Linked DNA regions of Kribbella solani. Each later gene encodes a partner of the first gene's protein in a complex. Links are inferred from orthologs where the notes say so. Each region holds a gene or a part of one and is shown in the gene's direction. Other genes may lie near its edges. The genes, in order: HDA44_RS15755 and dapF.

Evidence for each region.
Region 2: the proteins of HDA44_RS15755 (region 1) and dapF are in contact, whole or in part, in a solved structure (PDB 5YGU), measured with the Escherichia coli proteins. The link is inferred for Kribbella solani from one-to-one orthologs.

What each region holds. Positions count from the first base shown.
Region 1 is NZ_JACHNF010000001.1:3,491,401-3,500,358, forward strand. The notes cover bases 3,907-6,852. They hold HDA44_RS15755 (NUDIX hydrolase), read left to right. Parts: upstream 3,907-5,114; coding sequence 5,115-5,591; downstream 5,592-6,852. Other genes in these bases: HDA44_RS15750 (helix-turn-helix transcriptional regulator), read left to right, coding at 4,355-5,098; HDA44_RS15760 (HD domain-containing protein), read right to left, coding at 5,588-6,127; HDA44_RS15765 (XRE family transcriptional regulator), read right to left, coding at 6,174-6,852. Also shown: HDA44_RS15730 (2'-5' RNA ligase family protein), read left to right, coding at 1-525; HDA44_RS15735 (competence protein CoiA family protein), read right to left, coding at 579-1,649; HDA44_RS15740 (PPC domain-containing DNA-binding protein), read right to left, coding at 2,315-2,773; HDA44_RS15745 (XRE family transcriptional regulator), read right to left, coding at 2,776-3,831; more of HDA44_RS15765, read right to left, coding at 6,853-6,917; HDA44_RS15770 (hypothetical protein), read left to right, coding at 7,085-7,360; HDA44_RS15775 (hypothetical protein), read left to right, coding at 7,503-7,772; HDA44_RS15780 (hypothetical protein), read left to right, coding at 7,769-7,954; HDA44_RS15785 (helix-turn-helix transcriptional regulator), read right to left, coding at 8,093-8,305; HDA44_RS15790 (hypothetical protein), read right to left, coding at 8,292-8,630; HDA44_RS15795 (M78 family metallopeptidase domain-containing protein), read right to left, coding at 8,640-8,958. UniProt on the Escherichia coli protein: Master regulator of 5'-end-dependent mRNA decay.
Region 2 is NZ_JACHNF010000001.1:485,481-494,404, forward strand. What follows is about bases 2,471-5,382. They hold dapF (diaminopimelate epimerase), read left to right. Parts: upstream 2,471-3,459; coding sequence 3,460-4,305; downstream 4,306-5,382. Other genes in these bases: HDA44_RS02320 (N-acyl-D-amino-acid deacylase family protein), read left to right, coding at 2,471-3,113; HDA44_RS02325 (hypothetical protein), read right to left, coding at 3,123-3,437; hflX (GTPase HflX), read left to right, coding at 4,374-5,382. Also shown: HDA44_RS02310 (MurR/RpiR family transcriptional regulator), read left to right, coding at 1-369; menC (o-succinylbenzoate synthase), read left to right, coding at 359-1,510; more of HDA44_RS02320, read left to right, coding at 1,515-2,470; more of hflX, read left to right, coding at 5,383-5,894; HDA44_RS02340 (immune inhibitor A domain-containing protein), read right to left, coding at 5,944-8,319; MacS family sensor histidine kinase, read left to right, coding at 8,505-8,924. UniProt on the Escherichia coli protein: Involved in the succinylase branch of the L-lysine biosynthesis and in the biosynthesis of the pentapeptide incorporated in the peptidoglycan moiety. Catalyzes the stereoinversion of LL-2,6-diaminopimelate (L,L-DAP) to meso-diaminopimelate (meso-DAP).

The sequences.
Region 1 (8,958 bases):
GTCGTGGACCTGGGCCAGCAGTACGCGGCCGCGCTGGCCGACCTGCCGGAGTACGACCCGATCCCGTTGCGGTGGCTTCACCTGACCATGCAAGGCATCGGCTTCACCGACGAGACCGAGCGCCGCACAATCGACCAAATCGTCGAAGCAGCGCGAGGCCGGCTCGCCGCGATCCCGCCGGTTGACATCACCATCGGCCCTGCCCAGATCGACACCGAAGCACTTAAGCTTCCCGTCCAGCCTGTCGAAGCACTGACCGGGATCCGCGACGCGATCCGGACGGCTATCGCCGATGTACGCGGCGAGGACAACGTCACCGAGTCGCCGGACTACCGGCCACACGTCTCCATCGGCTACACCAACACCACCGGCCCAGCGCGGCGCGCGGTCGAGTCCCTGGCCCGCCACACGCCCCGGACCACGCAGATGACCGTGGAGGCTGTCGCGCTGATCGATCTGAACCGCGACCACAAGATGTACCAATGGACCACCGTGGCCGAAGCCCAACTCGGTGGCCACCGCTGACCCTCGGGAACGCGGACCCGAACCAGAGGTGGCCACCGGTGGTGGTGTGGAGGTTAGGGATGGTCACCGGGCGAAAGCAGAACCAGTCCGCAGTCGCAGATGTATCGAGGCGGCCCGGGCAGGTTGGCGTACGGCGGTAGGGCATCGTCGCGATAGATGTCATGTCCGCGCCGCGTCGTCGAGACGAGGACCCGCTCTGAGCGCGGAGGCCGGATGCCCCCGGGAAAGAGCATCACCCGGCCACGCCTGACATCAATCGCCGGCGCAGTGATGGCCGTACGCGCCGTGGAACGCGCCGGTCGGGAAGTTCGGTTGGGCACAGGCATGACACGCGGGCCAGACGTGCCGGCACCTTCGTTGTCTCTTGCTGCCGCGGCGGCCGCTGCGATCTGCGTGAGCAGCCACGCCGGTGGGTGAAGGCCGTCGCTGGCCAAGGTCATGTCCGGCAGCGGCACCGTGATCGATGCGGTGCGGTCACCCGGCTCGGGCGGCCAGCGCAGCGGAACATCGTCGCGGGCCGCGACACCAACCTGGACACCGACCGCTGCGTTGTCGAGGTCGAGGGTCCAGCCAGGCAGTCCATCGGCGTAAACCACGTGCGGAACCCCTGTGCCGGGATGCCACAGCCAGACGTCGACCAGGCCAGCAGCCACGTAATCGCAGTGCCGGGCTCGCCATGCCTGATCGGCGAGTGGCTGCTGCTGAACTTCGATCGCGAGCCGTTCGCCGGCACGCAACGTGACCTGGACATCTGTGCGCCGGCGGCGATCAAGCGTCCAGTGTTCGATGGAGACCTTGGCAACGTCGGGTTGCGATCTCGCCCAAGTCGCGACGAGTTGTTTGGCTTCGGCGTGCCACCAACTCTCGGGACCGTGCCCGCCGATAGGGGCTTCGTGCGGCGGGTGCGAGAAGTGATGCCGTCGTGCCCCACCGATGCGGCCCTTGACGATCAGGGGCACCTCGCGGGGCTCTCGAAGATCGAGACCTTCGTGGCAGAGCAGGCACACCAGGCTGCGGTCGCCGGAATACCCTTTCGCCTTCCAGTACTCGAGCGGCTGACTGGTGATCTGCACCTCGTGGCCGGTGGTCAGATCGAGACCGATGACCAGCAGGTCCTTCGGCATCTACGTTCCCTTTCGACGAAGAACGCGCAGATGCCGGACAGCAGGACACAACCCCGCCAAGACGCAGCTCATCGTCGCGTCCGTCCGCCACCGTGCGCATGGACAGATGCCCCGACGAGAAAGTCGTCAACGAGAGTCAGAAAATCGAAGGGAAAGCCGCAGCCGTTAATAGGCGAGTGTTATGAAAGTGGCACTCAGATGGCCGAAATCAAATTCTGTGGTGTGCGCGGCGAAAGAGTCAGCTATAGATATCAGTCAAAGTAAGCCGTGTTCTGGGGCGAACTCAGACTACCGCACCAAGGCCCTAGAGGCTCGGTCAGACAGCATCGGCGGCGTGTGACGCCCTTCCCGATGCCAGCCGGGAAAGGGCCGAAAAGTCCGGCGCCACGGTTGCAGACATGACACTCGACGATTGACTCCGTCGAGCGTGGGTGCAGCGTTGCCGAGGACAGACTCTCGTCACCCGGACGACAGTTGGGGACCTCGGTCATGGACCTGCCTGAGCTCGATCGCGCGTGGCTGCGCACGATCGAGGTGCTGCGTGGCGGCTGGCCCGTCGTTACGACCGCCCCATCCAATGACGTACGGCGTTGTGGCCCGCGATACCCGTGCGGTGCATCCGCCGAAGCGTCGCCTCGGAGGAGCCTGTCTTGGCCATCGCAGACTTAGTCAAAGGTGAGTAGTGGCACGTTGTAGAGGTTGGGTTGGCGGGGGCGGGTGAAGGTGGGAGCGGTTACCTCGACAAGGTAGAGCTCTGTAAGGAACTGGATCTTGGCGCCTAGAAGGTGGCTGGTGTGGGCGGTTGCCGAGTTCGCCTTTAGGCCGACTGAGACGTGGATGTGGGGTAGGACGGTGCCGGTCTGCTCGTCGTAGGCGAGGGAACCGCCGCCGATGGCTTCTACGTTTTCGAGGTGGACGGAGCTCCAGACCGGGGCGTCGGGGTCTTCGAGTTTCTCGCAAGTGCCGACCAGTTGGGCGTCGCGCATGCCGGCGATGAACATGGGGATGAAGCCCTGGCGTACGTCGTACTCGGCGCAGAACTCGGCCAGGGCCGGGTAGAAGTCGTCACCGTGGTCGAAGTGGACGGCGAAGGTGCGGCCCAAGGTCAGTTCGGCGGCGCGCAAGGTCAGCTCCTCTGGAGGTCGTTGAGGTAGGCAACGTATCGAATCGCGGTGTTCAGGCCGCGCGTGGACAGGAGGCGGCTGCGTGGATGCACGATGTCGTCGACCCCTGCGACGGCGAGTTGCTCGCAGCGGCGGTGGAACCAGGGCCAGGGGATGTTGAGATAGCTGGCGACCGCGGCCAGGCGGCGTTGTGGGGTCGACTCGGCGACCAGGGACTCCGCGGCGACCGAGGCTTCCACATCGCTGAATACTGACCGACGCGACGGAGGTGCGCTCGCGTCGACGTACCAAAGACCGGATCCGCCTAGCCAGTTCGCGACCATCGCGTCACCGGCGAGCACGAATCCTTCAACCTCCGCGTGCTCGGGCTCAGGGCTGAACTCGACGGTGATCCCGAAGACTTCCATCAAAGCCACCGCGAGCAGAAGAAGCACACGCTCGTACCGGGGCGACGCCGCCACGTCGAGTTCCGAGACGCGCAAGGCCCTTCGCATCTGCGGGAACCAGCGCGATGTACGGCGGAGGTACTCGTACTTGTGCCGCCACAACAGCCACGACGCCGCCTCCTCGCCGCGGTTCTCGCGCGTCCAGAAGAACGGCTGCCCCGACAACCGATCCAGGTTGCGCGTGATGTGGCGTGCGCAGAACCGTGACCCCAGCCACTGGCCGGCCACCGCGTTGAGCGTCGGAACCTCGCTCAACGCAACATCAGAGGTGCGGCGGCCGTCGTGATGGGCCAAGCGTCCTTGGCTGCTCACCAGTTGCGCGTCGTCGGCGAGCAGGGCGACATCGGTGTTCGTTGCCGCCCAGATGATGCCCGTCGTGAGGTCGTCGAGGAGTGCGGCCGTCGAGATCGGCTGCGGTCCCGTACGGCGGCCCGCGCGGTCGACGAAGCGGCGCCCGTCCAAGGCGTAGAACCGCCGCTCATGATCGACTGCGATGACCAAAGAGCGGCGGTCGGGCCGACTCAGTGGCGCGCCCGCGTCCTTGCCCGGGTCGACCAGTAGCCAGCCCTCCCCCGGCAACTCCACCTCGCGGTAGTGCGCGGCGATCCACACCCGCGTACGACCGGCCGCCCGGCACGCGCACCGTCTCTGACTGCGCGGCCGGCCAGTGATCGGTGGTGAGATCCAGGAGCGAGACCGGCTGTACCGGCAGTTGCTTCGTGGCGACCCGGCGCTTGTAGAAACCCAACTCCGACGGCTCCGACTTGCGCAAGATCGAGCACAGCGCCATCCGGACCTCAGCGGAGGGCCAGGTGTACCAGCCACACTCCCAGTCCGAGATCGACTTCGCGGTCACGAGCATCGTCTGTCCAGTCGCGCGGTAGATCTCGGCGCTGACCAGATCAGCAAGCTTTCCCTGCGACATCCCGCCACGCGCGGCGCGCAGCAAATCATTGCGCCGCCGCGGCTGCGTACTGCCCTCGAACGCGAAGCTCGGCCTGCCCGTCATGACCCTCCTCGGGAGTCTCAGGGCAAGCCTGCCCGCCACCCGCCGGACAGCGTCACGGCATAACGAGACATCTCCAGACGTCTTGGTTCAGCTCAAAATGTCCCGAAATGTCTTAGGTTAGGACTCGTGCCAAACGAACGACTGCGTGCCGCGATGGTGGAACAGGGCCTTACCCATCATGCACTCGCTGAGGAGCTCGGCGTCAACGTCAAGTCCGTCGAGCGCTGGGTCGTGGGCGCCATCGTCCCGTTCCCGCGCAATCGCCACCGCCTGGCGGTTCGGCTCAGTCGTGACGAATCGTACCTGTGGCCGGACGCCCTCACTCGGGACCGGGCCGCCGCGCTGGCCGAGAGCGAAGTAGTCCGCATCTATCCACACCGCGCGGACGTACCCGCGGACGAGTGGCGGCAGCTGTTCGAGGACGGCAACGAGGACATCGGCATCCTCGTGTACGCCGGGCTCTTCTTGGCGGAGGATTCGGGACTGCAGCGTGTGCTTCGGAAGAAGGGCAAGGCGGGCGCTCGCGTACGCATCTTGCTCGGCGATCCGGACGACGTACACATCGCCGAACGCAGCGAAGAAGAAGGCATCGGCGACGCCATCGCCGCAAAGATCCGCAACGCTCAAGTGCTGTACGGCGGGCTGCTGAGCGCACCTGGTATCGAGTTTCGCCTGCACCGTACCGTCTTGTACAACTCGATCTATCGCGCCGACGACCGACTCTTCGTGAACACCCACATCTACGGACTGCCAGCCGCGCAGGCACCGCTCTGGCAACTACGCAAAATCCCAGGCGGCGAACTCGCCGGCCACTACCTGGACAGCTTCGAACGAGTCTGGGCCGACGCAACCCCGATGACCGAATCCTGACGACAACGGAGTCCTGATGCCGCGGCGAATCGACTACTACGACGATCCGAACGCGCCCACCGCGAACAGCATGGTCCCGTCGGTCAACGTCGTGATCGAGAACGACGTCGGCGAGATCCTGATGATCGAACGCTCCGACAACGGCAACTGGGCACTGCCCGGCGGCGGAATCGATCTCGGCGAGTCGCTGTCACAGGCCGGCGTGCGCGAAACCAAAGAAGAAACCGGCATCGACTGCGAAATCCTCGACGTACTCGGCATCTACACCGACCCCAAGCACATCATCCTGTACACAAGCAACGGCGAAGCCCGTCAGGAGTTCTCGATCCTGCTGCGCGGCCGAGCAACCGGCGGTACGCCCACACCGAGCAGCGAGAGCACCCGAGTCCGCTGGATCGCCCAGACCGAACTCGACACCCTCCAGATGAACGCGACAATGCGCCGCCGGATCAACCACTACCTGGACCCCAACGCAACGCTCTACTTCGACTAAGCCGCCAAGCGGTGCTGCACGTTCAGTACCGCCGTACGTAGAGCTGGGCTCGATCGCTGCACCGAGCGGTGTACGACATGCTCACGCGGGTAACGGCTCAGGATCTCGTTCAACCGTTCCTCGACACCAACGGGAACACCGTCGACGGCTGATGTCAGATCGCAGTACGTCAACGCATCAAGCAGACTCCGATCTGGTACCGCGAACTCGCGCGCGAGATCCACAATCCCGCGCTCCTCAGCTTCGACGAGAGCGCCACTGTGATGAGCGACCAGCTGACAGAGGACTGGAGCGGCATCAAGTTCGTCCCGCAGGTACCTGGCGCCGTCGAGCGGATGAAAGTCGGCCGAGCACACCGCTGACGAATAGCCGATGTCGTGCAGGTAGGCCGCGACCACGATCAGCTCGGCGTCCATACCCAAGATGCCCGCCAAACCCCGCGCTCGTGCCGCCACACCTTGCGTGTGTGACCACCGTCGAGGCAACTCGTCGGCCAAGAGCCGACCAGCCAACAACTCTGCATCCGTCGCACTCATCACCCGCACGACATTACGACGGCCCACCACCACCGCAACAGCCTGGTCAGCCGACTGACTGCGGCGAACTCTTCGCCCAGACCGCCTCGAAGCTTGCCGCGTACGAGTCGAACATCTCGCTCTGGGCAGACTGACGGTAGTGATATACCGGCGATCGCGCCGCCGGAACCCCGTACGCATGCTGATTGACCAGCAGATCGCCATCCGAGCGATAGATCGAGTTGTACAAGACCGTGTCATGCAGCCTCAACTCGACTCCCTCCTCCCGCAACATCGGCCCGAGCAGAGCCAACGAGTTGCGGATCTTCGCGGCCATCGCCTCGCCGATCTCCTCCTCCGCTCCCCGCTCGATCACGTTCACGCTGTCGGGCGCTCCAAGCGCAATCCTGATGCGTACGGTGCGACTCTTCTCCCGGAGCAATCGCACAATCCGGGCGTCCTCCGCAAGGAACAGCGCGCTGTACGCCAAGATGCCGATCTCCGACTCGGCCGACTCGAAGAAGGACAGCCAGCCCTTCTGGCCGATGGTCGTACGGCGCGGGTAGATGCCGGCGATCTCGGCCGACGAGCGGCGCGACTCGGCGAGCTTCCGGAGCTCGGGCCAGAGGACCTCCTCGTCGACACCTAGCAGTTGGGTCAGCGCCGCGCGGCTATGCGGATGCGGCAAATTGCCGCGTACCCATCGGTCCGCGGTCTTCGGGTCGACGTGCAGCGTCGCCGCCAGGTCCTGCGCAGTGAGGTTCGCGCTGTACAGAGCGCGTCGGAGCGCCTCGTTCACTTCGATCGCCAACTCTTACCCGACAGTAGATGTCTGTAAATGTCTCTCGGAGGCTAGCATGAAATGTCCGTAAATGTCCTGGATCGCGGTTCTGCTGTCCGTGTCCTTGCGGCGAGGCTTGAGCCACGCTCGACAACGCCGTCGGGCGGTCAGTGAGTCTGATCGAGGGGACCGGATTGATGCGGCGCGGAGAGCTCTATCGGTATCGAGATCCGTCGGGAGTCAGTGGTACGGGCGTGGTCGCGCTGGTCGTCGAGTTCCCGCCGAACGAGGACGGCCGGCAGTGGGTAGCCGTCAAGTGGCTCGGGCCGCACCCGTGCATGACGTTCTGGCCGAGTGTCGACGACCTGCTCGAGATTCACGGGCACTTGGGCGCGTCGGAGATCCGGTGGATGGACCCTGACCCGTTCGATCCGGATGACAATCCAATGCTCGCCTACTCGGGTCGCCCCTAGACCGGCGAGGCCGGCGTGCGAGCCGCACCCCCGCGCCGGTCGCGCCTTCCAACTCCTCGTCGCATCCACCCGAGGACCTGTCCCTGCCACCGCTTCCCCTGTCGGTGGCAGGGCCAGCATTGTCTGTGCCCTGGAGGGCCCTGTGTACAAGGTCGACACCACCCCCGTCGTGCGGGTGCGAAGGCCTCCCAAACGAGAGCCGCCCGATATTCCTGCAGGCCAAGCATTGGCTCCGGACGATCTGCACAAGGGCGACAGGATTCACCACTTCGACTATGGCGACGGCACAATCCACGCCGTCACCGCCTGCTGGCTGCACATCACCTGGGACAACCCAGCCGAAACCCTCGACTATCACTCTCTAGGCATGGCGCGATTCCTCATACGGCTCGGCCCTACGGACGGCGCATGACCAGCGAACCACGTGATGACGGCCCGCTTTGCCGCGTACGCGCTTGGCTCGGCGAGTACCTCATTCTCGACTACGCCGGTGCGTCCGACGACGCGGAGAAGTTCGCGGACACCGTACGCGCACAACATAGGCGCCTGATCGTGACTATCGAGCCAGTCGCAAACCCAGCCAACAAGCGCTGAGATCCCGGCCAGAACACCAACTACTCGCGGCATCAACCGCGCAGTCACCGGCATCCCGCGGGCGGTGATCCACGCCAACATCGGCCGGCACGGGGGCGACTCAGGCGCTGTCCTCGTCGCCATGTCGCGAGGCTCGCTTCATCGGTCCCATCGCTCGTCAAGCAGATGATCGTTGAGTTCGGCGAACCAGGCGATCACGTCGCTCGCCCGGTACCGCAGGTGCCGACCGACCTTCTTTCCCCGCGGCCCATACCCCAACGTCCGCCAGCGATAGAGCGTCCGCTTCGGGATGCTCAAGTACGCCGAGACCTGATCGACGTCCCACAACGGATCTGCATCAGGTACCGGCATCAGAACCTCCAAGCCTCTCCCCCGCAGCAGCACGGCGCTCCCGCTCCGACTTCACAACCCGCCGCAGCTCACCAACTGACCAGCCAAGAATCTCCGCCGCTGCCTCAGCAGAGCGGCAGACGCGAGCCAGCTCGGCCGTCTCGGCCGCCCACCTCGCCTCGGCCTCCGCCAGCCGCTCGTCGTACCGCTCAATCGCGACCGCCTTCGCCTCGATCGCCCGGTCCAGTGACGCCCGTGCCCTGAGCGTCCGACCCGTTGCGGTCTCGATCCGCGCCTGACGTTCACGCGCCCGCCGCAGCGCGGCGACCCGCTCGCTCGCTCCCATGTCGAGACCTCACCGCGCCGGACCATCGAGATCCGGCATCAGGAACGCTGAATCGAGCGGCCGAGCCGGCACCGGACCGAGAGTCGTCCGATCGTTCTTCAGATACCGGTCAGTCGAGTCGATCAGCCGCCTCGCCACGTTGACGACCCGAGCACCGGTCGCCTTGATAGCACTCGCAGGGTCCTCCGAATCGACCTGCCGCGCCCACTCCGCGAGGTACTCGAACGATGCGGCACCAGTAGGTAGACCATGATGCGCCAGGACCACGTACGCGACCGACTCCGCCTCCACCTCGCGAATCCCACCCCACATCTCAGCGCCCCTGTCC
Region 2 (8,924 bases), 3.0 Mb from region 1 along the record:
GTGACGCTGGTCGACGGGACCGTCGTCCGTGGTATCGACATCCTTGCCGACGTCCGGGCGAACGATCTGATGGTCGCGTTCTCCTTCCGCCGGTACCGGCGGGACACCGTCGACATCGCGCGCCGGTTCGTCGAAGCCGGCGGTGAGCTGGTCGCGGTCACGGATTTCGAGGACGCGCCGCTGGCGAAGCTCGCGGATCAGAGCATCTACGTGGCGACCGGAAGCGCGTCGTACGTCGACTCGCCGACCGTCGTCGCGTCGGTGCTGCACGTACTCGCGACGCTGACGACCGCGAGCGCGAAGGGCGCGCGGCGGCGGCTGATCGAGCGGGACCGCTTGAACACGGAGCTGGGGATGTATGTCAACTGAGCTGAAGATCGTCGCGGCCCGGCTGCACCGGGTGCGGATGCCGCTGGTACACGCGTTCCAGACCAGCTCGCATCGCAAGGCGTTCCTGGATCACATCCTGGTCGAGCTCGAGGACGTTTCCGGCGCCGTCGGCTGGGGCGAGATCGCATCGTCCTCGGACCCGTACTACGCGCCCGAGACGGTCGAATCGTGCTGGCACATCGCTTCCCAGTACCTGCTACCTGCCGTACTGGGCCGATCGTGGACGCATCCGGATCAACTGCAGAGCGTGTGGTCGAGGGTGCGCGGCAACTACTTCGCCAAGGCCGGTGTCGACATGGCGGCATGGGTACTTCACGCCGAAGCCGAATCCGTGCCCTTGGCAACAATCTTGGGCGGAACCCGGACCGAGGTGGTGGCCGGCGTCTCGCTGGGGATCGAGCCGGCGATCGACGACCTGCTGACCGAAGTGCAGCGCCAGGTCGACGCCGGGTACCCGCGGGTGAAGTTGAAGATCGCGCCTGGCTGGGACATTGAGCCGGTCCGCGCGGTCCGGTCGGCGTACCCGAAGCTCGATCTGCATGTCGATGCTAACGGCATCTATACGGTTGCCGATCTCACCCATTTGCGGCAGCTGGACGAGTTCGGGTTGACGATGATCGAGCAGCCGTTCGGGCCGCGGGAGCTGCTTGCGCACGCGGAGCTGCAGCGGGCGATTCGTACGCCGGTGTGTCTCGACGAGAGCGTGGAGACGCTGGCCGATCTGGAGACCGCGATCGCGCTAGAAGCGCTGCGGATCCTGAATATCAAGGTGTCCCGGATGGGCGGACTGAGCGCGGCCCGCGCGGCGCACGATCGGGCGCAGGATGCCGGGCTCGGGGTCTGGTGCGGGGGGATGCACGAGTTCGGCGTCGGCCGGCTCGCGAACGTCGCGCTCTCCAGTCTCCCCGGGTTCACCCTCCCATCGGATGTGTCCGGCTCGGAGAAGTACTACGCCCGGGACGTCGTCGTACCCGCCGTGGTGGCCGTGGACGGGGTCGTTCAGGTGCCCACGGCAACCGGTCTCGGCGCTGTCGTCGACCGGGAGTGGGTCGAGGCGCGGACGGTCGCCGAGCTGACTTTCCAGGCCGAAGAGCTGACCCTCCGGCCAGAACAGGAGTGATTCGATGCGGATCGCGGTTGCCGGCGGCCTGATCGCCGACGGAAGCGGCGCGGACCCGGTCCCGGGCACCTTACTGATCGACGACGACCGCATCACCGCGGTGCTGCCACCCGACGCGACGCTGCCCGGCGTGGGGGAGGCCGGGGCGGGGGAGACCGGGGCGGGGGAGGCCGGGGTGATGCTGCCGGGAGCCGAGGTTATCGATGCCACAGGCAACATTATCGCACCGGGGTTCATCGATCTGCACTCGCACGCGGATTTCAGTCTCAGCTCAACTCCGGCCGCGGAAACCCAGCTGGCGCAGGGCGTCACCACGCTGGTCGCGGGCAACTGCGGCTGGTCGCCCTTCCCGATCACCGACCTGGAGACCCTGCGGGCCGGTACCGCGTTCCTGGACCCGCGGCACGACTGGTCCTGGACCGACCTCACCGGCTTCGCTGCAACGTTGGAACCCGCCGTGAACATGGCCTTTCAGGTCGGCCACTGCACGCTTCGGATCGCCGCGATGGGCGGCGCGCAGCGCCCACCGACGCCGCCGGAGTTGCGCCGGATGCAGGACCTGCTGCGTACGGCCGCCGACCAGGGCGCGGTCGGCTTCTCGACCGGACTGATCTACGCGCCCGGCACGTACGCCTCGCCGGCGGAGGTCGCCGCGCTGGTCGCGACCGTCGCCGAATGCGGCCTGCTGTACTCGTCGCACATCCGCAACGAAGGCTCCGGCCTGCTCGGCGCGCTGGACGAAGCGATCACGGCGGCGCGGGCGGGCGGAGCACGGCTGGAGATCTCGCATCTGAAAGCCGTCGGCCAGGCCAACCACGGTCTGGTCATCGCCGCGCTGGAGCATCTCGACCAGGTCGATGACGTCGATCTCGGCTGGGACGCCTACCCGTACACCGCGACCAGTACGACCCTGACCACTCGGCTGCCGAGCTGGGCGCTGGCCGGCGGCGCGCTGCTCGACCGGCTGGCCGACCCCGCCGAGCGCGCCCGGATCGCCGCTGCCCTCCGCTCCGACGCGCTGCTCGCGCCCGAGTCGGTGGTGATCGCGTCGCTGCCACCCGGCCGGTACGAGGACAGTCGCGGCCTGAACCTGGCCGAGATCGCGCGCGCCGACGGGGTGGACGCCGCCGAGATCGTGCTCCGGATTCTGGAGAACCATGACGCCGCGGTCAGCATGGTCAACCACGCGATGCGCGAGGAGGACGTCGCGGCGGTCCTCGAACATCCCCGGACAGCGGTTGCCAGCGACGGCTGGATCCTGTCCGCGACCGGGCCGGGGCATCCGCATCCGCGCAACTTCGGCACGTTCCCGCGCGTACTCGGCCGGTACGCCCGGGAGCTCGGCGTACTGGGCCTGGGCGACGCCGTTCGCCGGATGACCTCGCTGCCCGCGTCTCGGCTGGGTCTTGCCGATCGCGGGGTGATCAGGCCTGGTGCGATCGCGGATCTGGTCGTGTTCGATCCGGCGCGGGTCGCGGACAGGTCGACGTACGCCGATCCCTGGCAGTTGTCGGTCGGGGTTGAGCACGTTCTGGTGGCGGGTCAGCCGGTGCTGGCTGATGGCGTACCAACTGGGCGCCGACCGGGCCGGGTCATCGCTTGAAGCGCGCTGCTATTGCTTGGCGCGCCGCGGCGTGGTGGGGAGCTTGTAGCGCTTCGGCGCGGTCGGGAGCTTGAAGCGTTTCGGCGCGGTCGGGAGTTCGGGCGGGGCGTTGACCGGCTCTTGCGTCTCCGTTTCGAGCCAGCCGTCGTGTTGTGCGATCAGCTTCTCGGCCCGTACCTGATCGGCGTCCCGGAGCAGCACCATCCACGGGTGGTCCTCGTCGTCGTCCTCGCCGTGGAAACGCCCGCGCCGTACCTCACCGCCCAGCTCCGCGGCGACCGCGTCCGCATCCTCCTGCTCCCAGAAGTAGGCGATCAGCTCCATGCGCACACCGTACGCTGTGCGCATGAGCACGTTTCCTTGGTTGAAGGGGCATGGGACCGAGAACGACTTCGTGATCCTGCCCGACCCGGACGGTTCGGTGCACGGTGACCTGGACGCGGCGCTGGTGCGGTTTCTCTGCGACCGGCATGCGGGCCTCGGCGCCGACGGCGTGCTGCGGGTGATCCAGGGCGGCAAACAGGCGTACGTCGAGGACGGCGGCGACTGGTTCATGGACTACCGGAACGCGGACGGCTCGATCGCGGAGATGTGCGGGAACGGGGTCCGGGTCTTCGTGAAGTACCTCGCCGACGCGGGGCTGATCGACGGCAAACCGGTCCGGGTCGGCACGCGCGCCGGGATCAAGGAAGTCGCCCAGAACGACGACGGCTCGCTGACCGTCGACATGGGCGAGCCGGCGCTGCCCGGTCCGGCCGGGATCGTCGTCGAGGCAGGAGGTCACCAGTGGCCGGCCGTACACGTCGACATGGGGAACCCGCACGCGGTCGCCTTCGTCGACAGCCTGGACGAGCCGGGCAATCTGTGCGACCAGCCGACCTGGTCGCCGGGCGAGGCGTTTCCGCACGGGGTGAACGTGGAGTTCGTCGTCCGGCGCGGTCCGCGGGATGTCCAGATGCGGGTTCACGAGCGTGGTTCCGGCGAGACGCGGTCGTGCGGGACCGGTACTTGCGCGGTGACGGTCGCGGCGGCGCGGGCCGCCCGCGACGAGTTGCCGGTGACGTACCGGGTGGGCGTGCCAGGCGGTGAAGTGCAGGTGACGTGGCGTACGGACAACCACCTGGAGCTGACCGGTCCGGCCGTACTGCACGCGCGCGGCGAGTTCGATCGCGCCTGGCTGGGAATCCGCTGATCGCCCAGGGCGTTGACGTACGTAAACGGGTCGCTTGTACTTGAGGCCCGTGCCACCATGGAAGGTATATGACGACCCATTCACATGCTTTTGACGAGACCACAACTGACCGGGGCGGCGGGGCGGGGGAGTTGGGCTCAGCCGAACTTGACCTCATTGAGGGCGAGGACTCAGGCGATTCGTTGACGGGTCACGACACGTACGCCGAACAGACCACCGAAGGTCTCGAGCTGGAAGAGCGCCAGGCGCTCCGCCGGATCGTCGGCATGTCGACCGAGCTGACCGACATCAGCGAGGTCGAGTACCGCAAGCTGCTGCTGGAGCGGGTGCTGCTGGTCGGCGTCTGGACCGAGGGCAGCGCCGAAGACGCGGAGAACTCGCTGGCCGAGCTGAAACTGCTCGCCGAGACGGCCGGTTCCGAGGTTCTGGACGGCGTGATCCAGCGCCGGAAGAAGCCGGACCCGGCGACCTTCATCGGCTCCGGCAAGGTTTCAGACCTGCGCAACCTGGTCGCGTCGCTCGGCGCCGACACGGTGATCGCGGACGGCGAGCTGGCCCCCGCGCAGCTGCGCAACCTGGAGGACCGGCTCAAGGTCAAGGTCGTCGACCGGACGGCGCTGATCCTGGACATCTTCGCGCAGCACGCGAAGAGCAAGGAAGGCAAGGCGCAGGTCGAGCTGGCCCAGCTGCAGTACATGAAGCAGCGGCTGCGCGGCTGGGGTGGGAACCTGTCCCGCCAGGCCGGTGGCCGGGTCGGCGCGGCCGGTGGCGGTATCGGTGGCCGTGGTCCCGGCGAAACCAAGATCGAGACCGACCGGCGCCGGATCAACACCAAGATCTCCAAGCTCCGCCGCGAGCTGAAGGCGATGAAGAGCACCCGCTCGACGATGCGCCAGGAACGCCGCCGGAACGCGGTTCCGTCGGTGGCGATCGCCGGGTACACCAACGCCGGCAAGTCGTCACTGCTGAACCGGATCACCGGCGCCGGGGTGCTGGTCGAGGACGCGCTGTTCGCGACCCTGGACCCGACCACCCGGCGGACCACCACCGCGGACGGTCGCGTGTACACGCTGACCGACACCGTCGGTTTCGTCCGGCACCTGCCGCACGACATCGTCGAGGCGTTCCGCTCCACCCTCGAGGAGGTCGCGGACGCGGACCTGCTGCTGCACGTGGTCGACGGTTCGCACCCCGACCCGATGGCGCAGATCCAGGCGGTCCGTGAGGTACTGGCCGAGATCGAGGCGAGCGACGTCCCCGAGATCATCGTGATCAACAAGGCCGACGCCGCCGACCCGCTCGCGCTGGCCCCGATCCTGCACCGCGAGCCGACCGCGATCGTCGTCTCGGCCCGCACCGGCGAAGGCATCGACAAACTCCGCGAGTTGCTCGAAGGCGCCCTGCCGCAGCCGCACGTGGCACTCGACGTCCTGCTGCCGTACGAGCGCGGCGACCTGGTCTCCCGGATCCACTCCGAAGGCGCGGTCGACCAGCTCGAACACACCGCCGACGGCACCCGGATCACCGCCCACGTCCACCCCGACCTGGCCGGCGACCTGACCCCGTACCAGGTGGCCACCGCCAAGTAGCCCACGGGCACGTCCCCCGGAGATCACTCCGGGGGACGCGCTTCGGGTGTTACTTACGCTTGGACACCTGAACCTTCATCGAGGTGCCGGTCTTCGAGACGACCTTGATGTTCACTCCGTTGTTCGGGACCTTGACGCTGCTCGTCGGCAGGTCCGCGGACCAGTACGACTTGCTGTCGTTGAAGGTCCGGACCGCGCTCTGGCCGCGGATGTAGCTCGGCTGCCCGTTGAGGTGCAGCGTGAACGAGTCCGCCTTCTCCAGCCCGAACGGCGCGTCGTACGCCGAAACCCGCGGTCGCCACACGTTCCCGTCCATGCTGTTGATCGGCGTCGGATGCGAGTCGATCGGCAGGATCAGGCCGGAGCCCGGGTGCTCGTTGGTGTTGTTGTCCTCCTGCGACGTGTCCCAGTACCAGATCAGCAGACCGTCCTGGTACGGGAAGTGCTCCGCCTTGCGGGCCTGCGTGCTGAGCCAGCCGTAGTTGTACGGGCCGGTCTGCAGGTGCTTGTCGTAGTCGACGTAGTTGATGTTCGACGCCAGGTAGTAGTTGTCGTACAGACTCGTGTACGACGCCCCGGCCGCGCTGAACCCCTTCAGTGTCCACCCGTCCGGCGAGGTCTCCGCGCCGGAGCTGAGCACGGTGGCAGAACCCGACGTCACCTTGATGTCGTCGGCGAAGAAGCCGAGTCCGCCGGTCGCCGGGTCGGTGGCGTACCGGAACTGCAGCGTGATCGTCTTCCCGGCATACGCCGACAGGTCGAACGTGGCCGGCACCCAGCCGTTGCTCTTCCCGTCGATGCCGTTGCCCTCGGCATCCTTCGTGATACTGCCCTTGATCGGCTTGGCGCCGGAGCCGTCGTTGACGTCGACGTACGCGTAGTCGCACGCCGTCGTACCGCAGTCCTCGATGTCCCAGTTCGCCTGAAAGGTCAGACTCGCGGGCTGGCCGGCCGGGAGCGTCACCTGGCGGCTCATCGTGTTGCTCAGCATGTTGCCCTGGCCGCTCCACCAGGACTTCGTGCCGGCTGCGGGCGGTACGAGCTGGTGCTCCACCTGTTTCTTCGGCAGCGTCACCACCAGACCCTGCGCCTTCGCCGAGTTGTACTCGTGTGGGCCGAGCTCCACGGTCCGGTTCTGGCCGGAGTTCACGATCTCGTAGTCGAGCCAGCCGAGCTGCAGTTTGTCCCAGCTGTTGAAATCGGCCGCTTGCTCGCCGATTCCGCCGTCGGACGGTTTGCCGACCCGGCTCTGCGCCATCATCGTCCACCAGTTCACGCCGTTCTCGACGGCCGCGCCCGAGGTGTCGTACTCGTCCGGCAGCCCGAGGTCGTGCCCGTACTCGTGCGCGAAGACGCTGACGCCGCCGTTCTCCGGCTGGATCGTGTAGTCGCCGACGTACAGCCCGGTGTCGCCGACCTGCGCGCCGCCGTTCGGGTTGTTCGAGGGGCCACCCGGGAACCCGGCGTACCAGCGGTGCGACCAGATCGCGTCCTCGCCCTGCCACGGGTCGCGATCGGCCTGGTCGCCGCCGGAATGCACGATCTGGAAGTGGTCGATGTACCCGTCCGGCTCGTTGAAGTTGCCGTCACCGTCGTAGTCGTACCGGTCCCACTGGTCGAACGCCTTCAGGCTCGCGGCGATCTGTGCGGTGGTCTGGCCCTGCGCCTTCTGGTCCGCGACCCACTGGTTGACCGCGTCCTGGACCAGGTTCCAGGTGTTGCTGCAGACGTTGCCGGCGCACGGGTAGCCGTTCGAGCGACCGTACCTGGCCTCGTTGTACTTCACCTTCACCCAGTTGGTGACCTGGCCGGACACCGAGTACCGGCCGGAGGACTGCTTCTCGTAGTACTTCTTCACCGAGTTGCCGTTGCCGAAGTACAGGTCCTGGTAGTGCTTCTGGTTGTAGTTGGTCTGCCAGATGGTGGAGTTGTCGACAGCGCGATCCGGTGCCGGGATCTCGTTGTGCAGCGGGCCGTCGAACCGGGCCGGGCCGGGAATGCCCGCGTTGGTGTCCTGGTCCGGGTAGTTCGGGTGCCGCTCGTTGCCGAACTCCGCCAGGATGACGAAAATCTGGTCGGTCTTCTCACGGGACAGCTCGACGTACTGGTCGACCTTGCCCTTGGCGTTCTTCGTGCCCTTGGCCCCCGCCGCCTTGGCGCCGAGGTTGACGACGGTGCTGCCGTTGCGCTGCTCGGGTGTCGCCGTGCCGTTCAGGACCTTGGTGAGGGCCTCCTGCCGCAGATCGCGGCGCTTGTCCTCCAGCGGACTGGACAGGTCGTCCGATGCCGCCGCGGCCTCGCCGGCGCTCGGTGCGGATCGCTGTGTGGGCGGTGCGGCGACGTTGCTCGCCGAGGCCGCGGCCATGCCGAGCCCGGTCGACGCCGCCAGAGCCAGGCTGAACAGCCCGGCAGGTAGCTTGCGCACGATTCCCCCTCCGATTCTGTCACTGAATGTGATCGAAGCTCCCCCGAGCGTGTTTGCCCGGGACGGTACGGGCAAACCCGGAAGGGCTGAAGTGGATCCGCGAAGAAATCTTTCAACGCGCGGGAAAACCTTCTGAGTAGAAGGGCTCACGCGGCGCGGCGGACATCCTTGGCAGACTGTCCCGGGTGGAACGGTCCAAGGCGGAGCTGCCGCAGGGTGAGGCGTCGCGGGTGGAGACGTCGCGGGTCGACGCGGCGCACGGTGAGGCGTCGCGGGTCGATGCGTCGGACGGTGAGGCGTCGCGGGTCGATACGGCGCGGGTCGGGCTCTCGCCGGTGGGGCTCTGGCGGGCGGGGCTCGCGCGGGTGGGGCGTGGGGGTGACGACCCGTTGCAGCCGTTGTGGCGTGCGCTGGTCGCGTTCCGCGCGATCACCTGGGCGTTCGCCTGCGTCGGCGTCTGGACCCGCTGGGACGGCATCGCCCGGCCGTCCGGCGCGGTCGCGCAAATGGCGGTTATGGGCCTGTGGACACTGATCTCGTCCTATGGATACAGCCGCCGCTGGGGCCGCCGGAACACCCGGCTCGCACTCGCCGATCTCGTCATC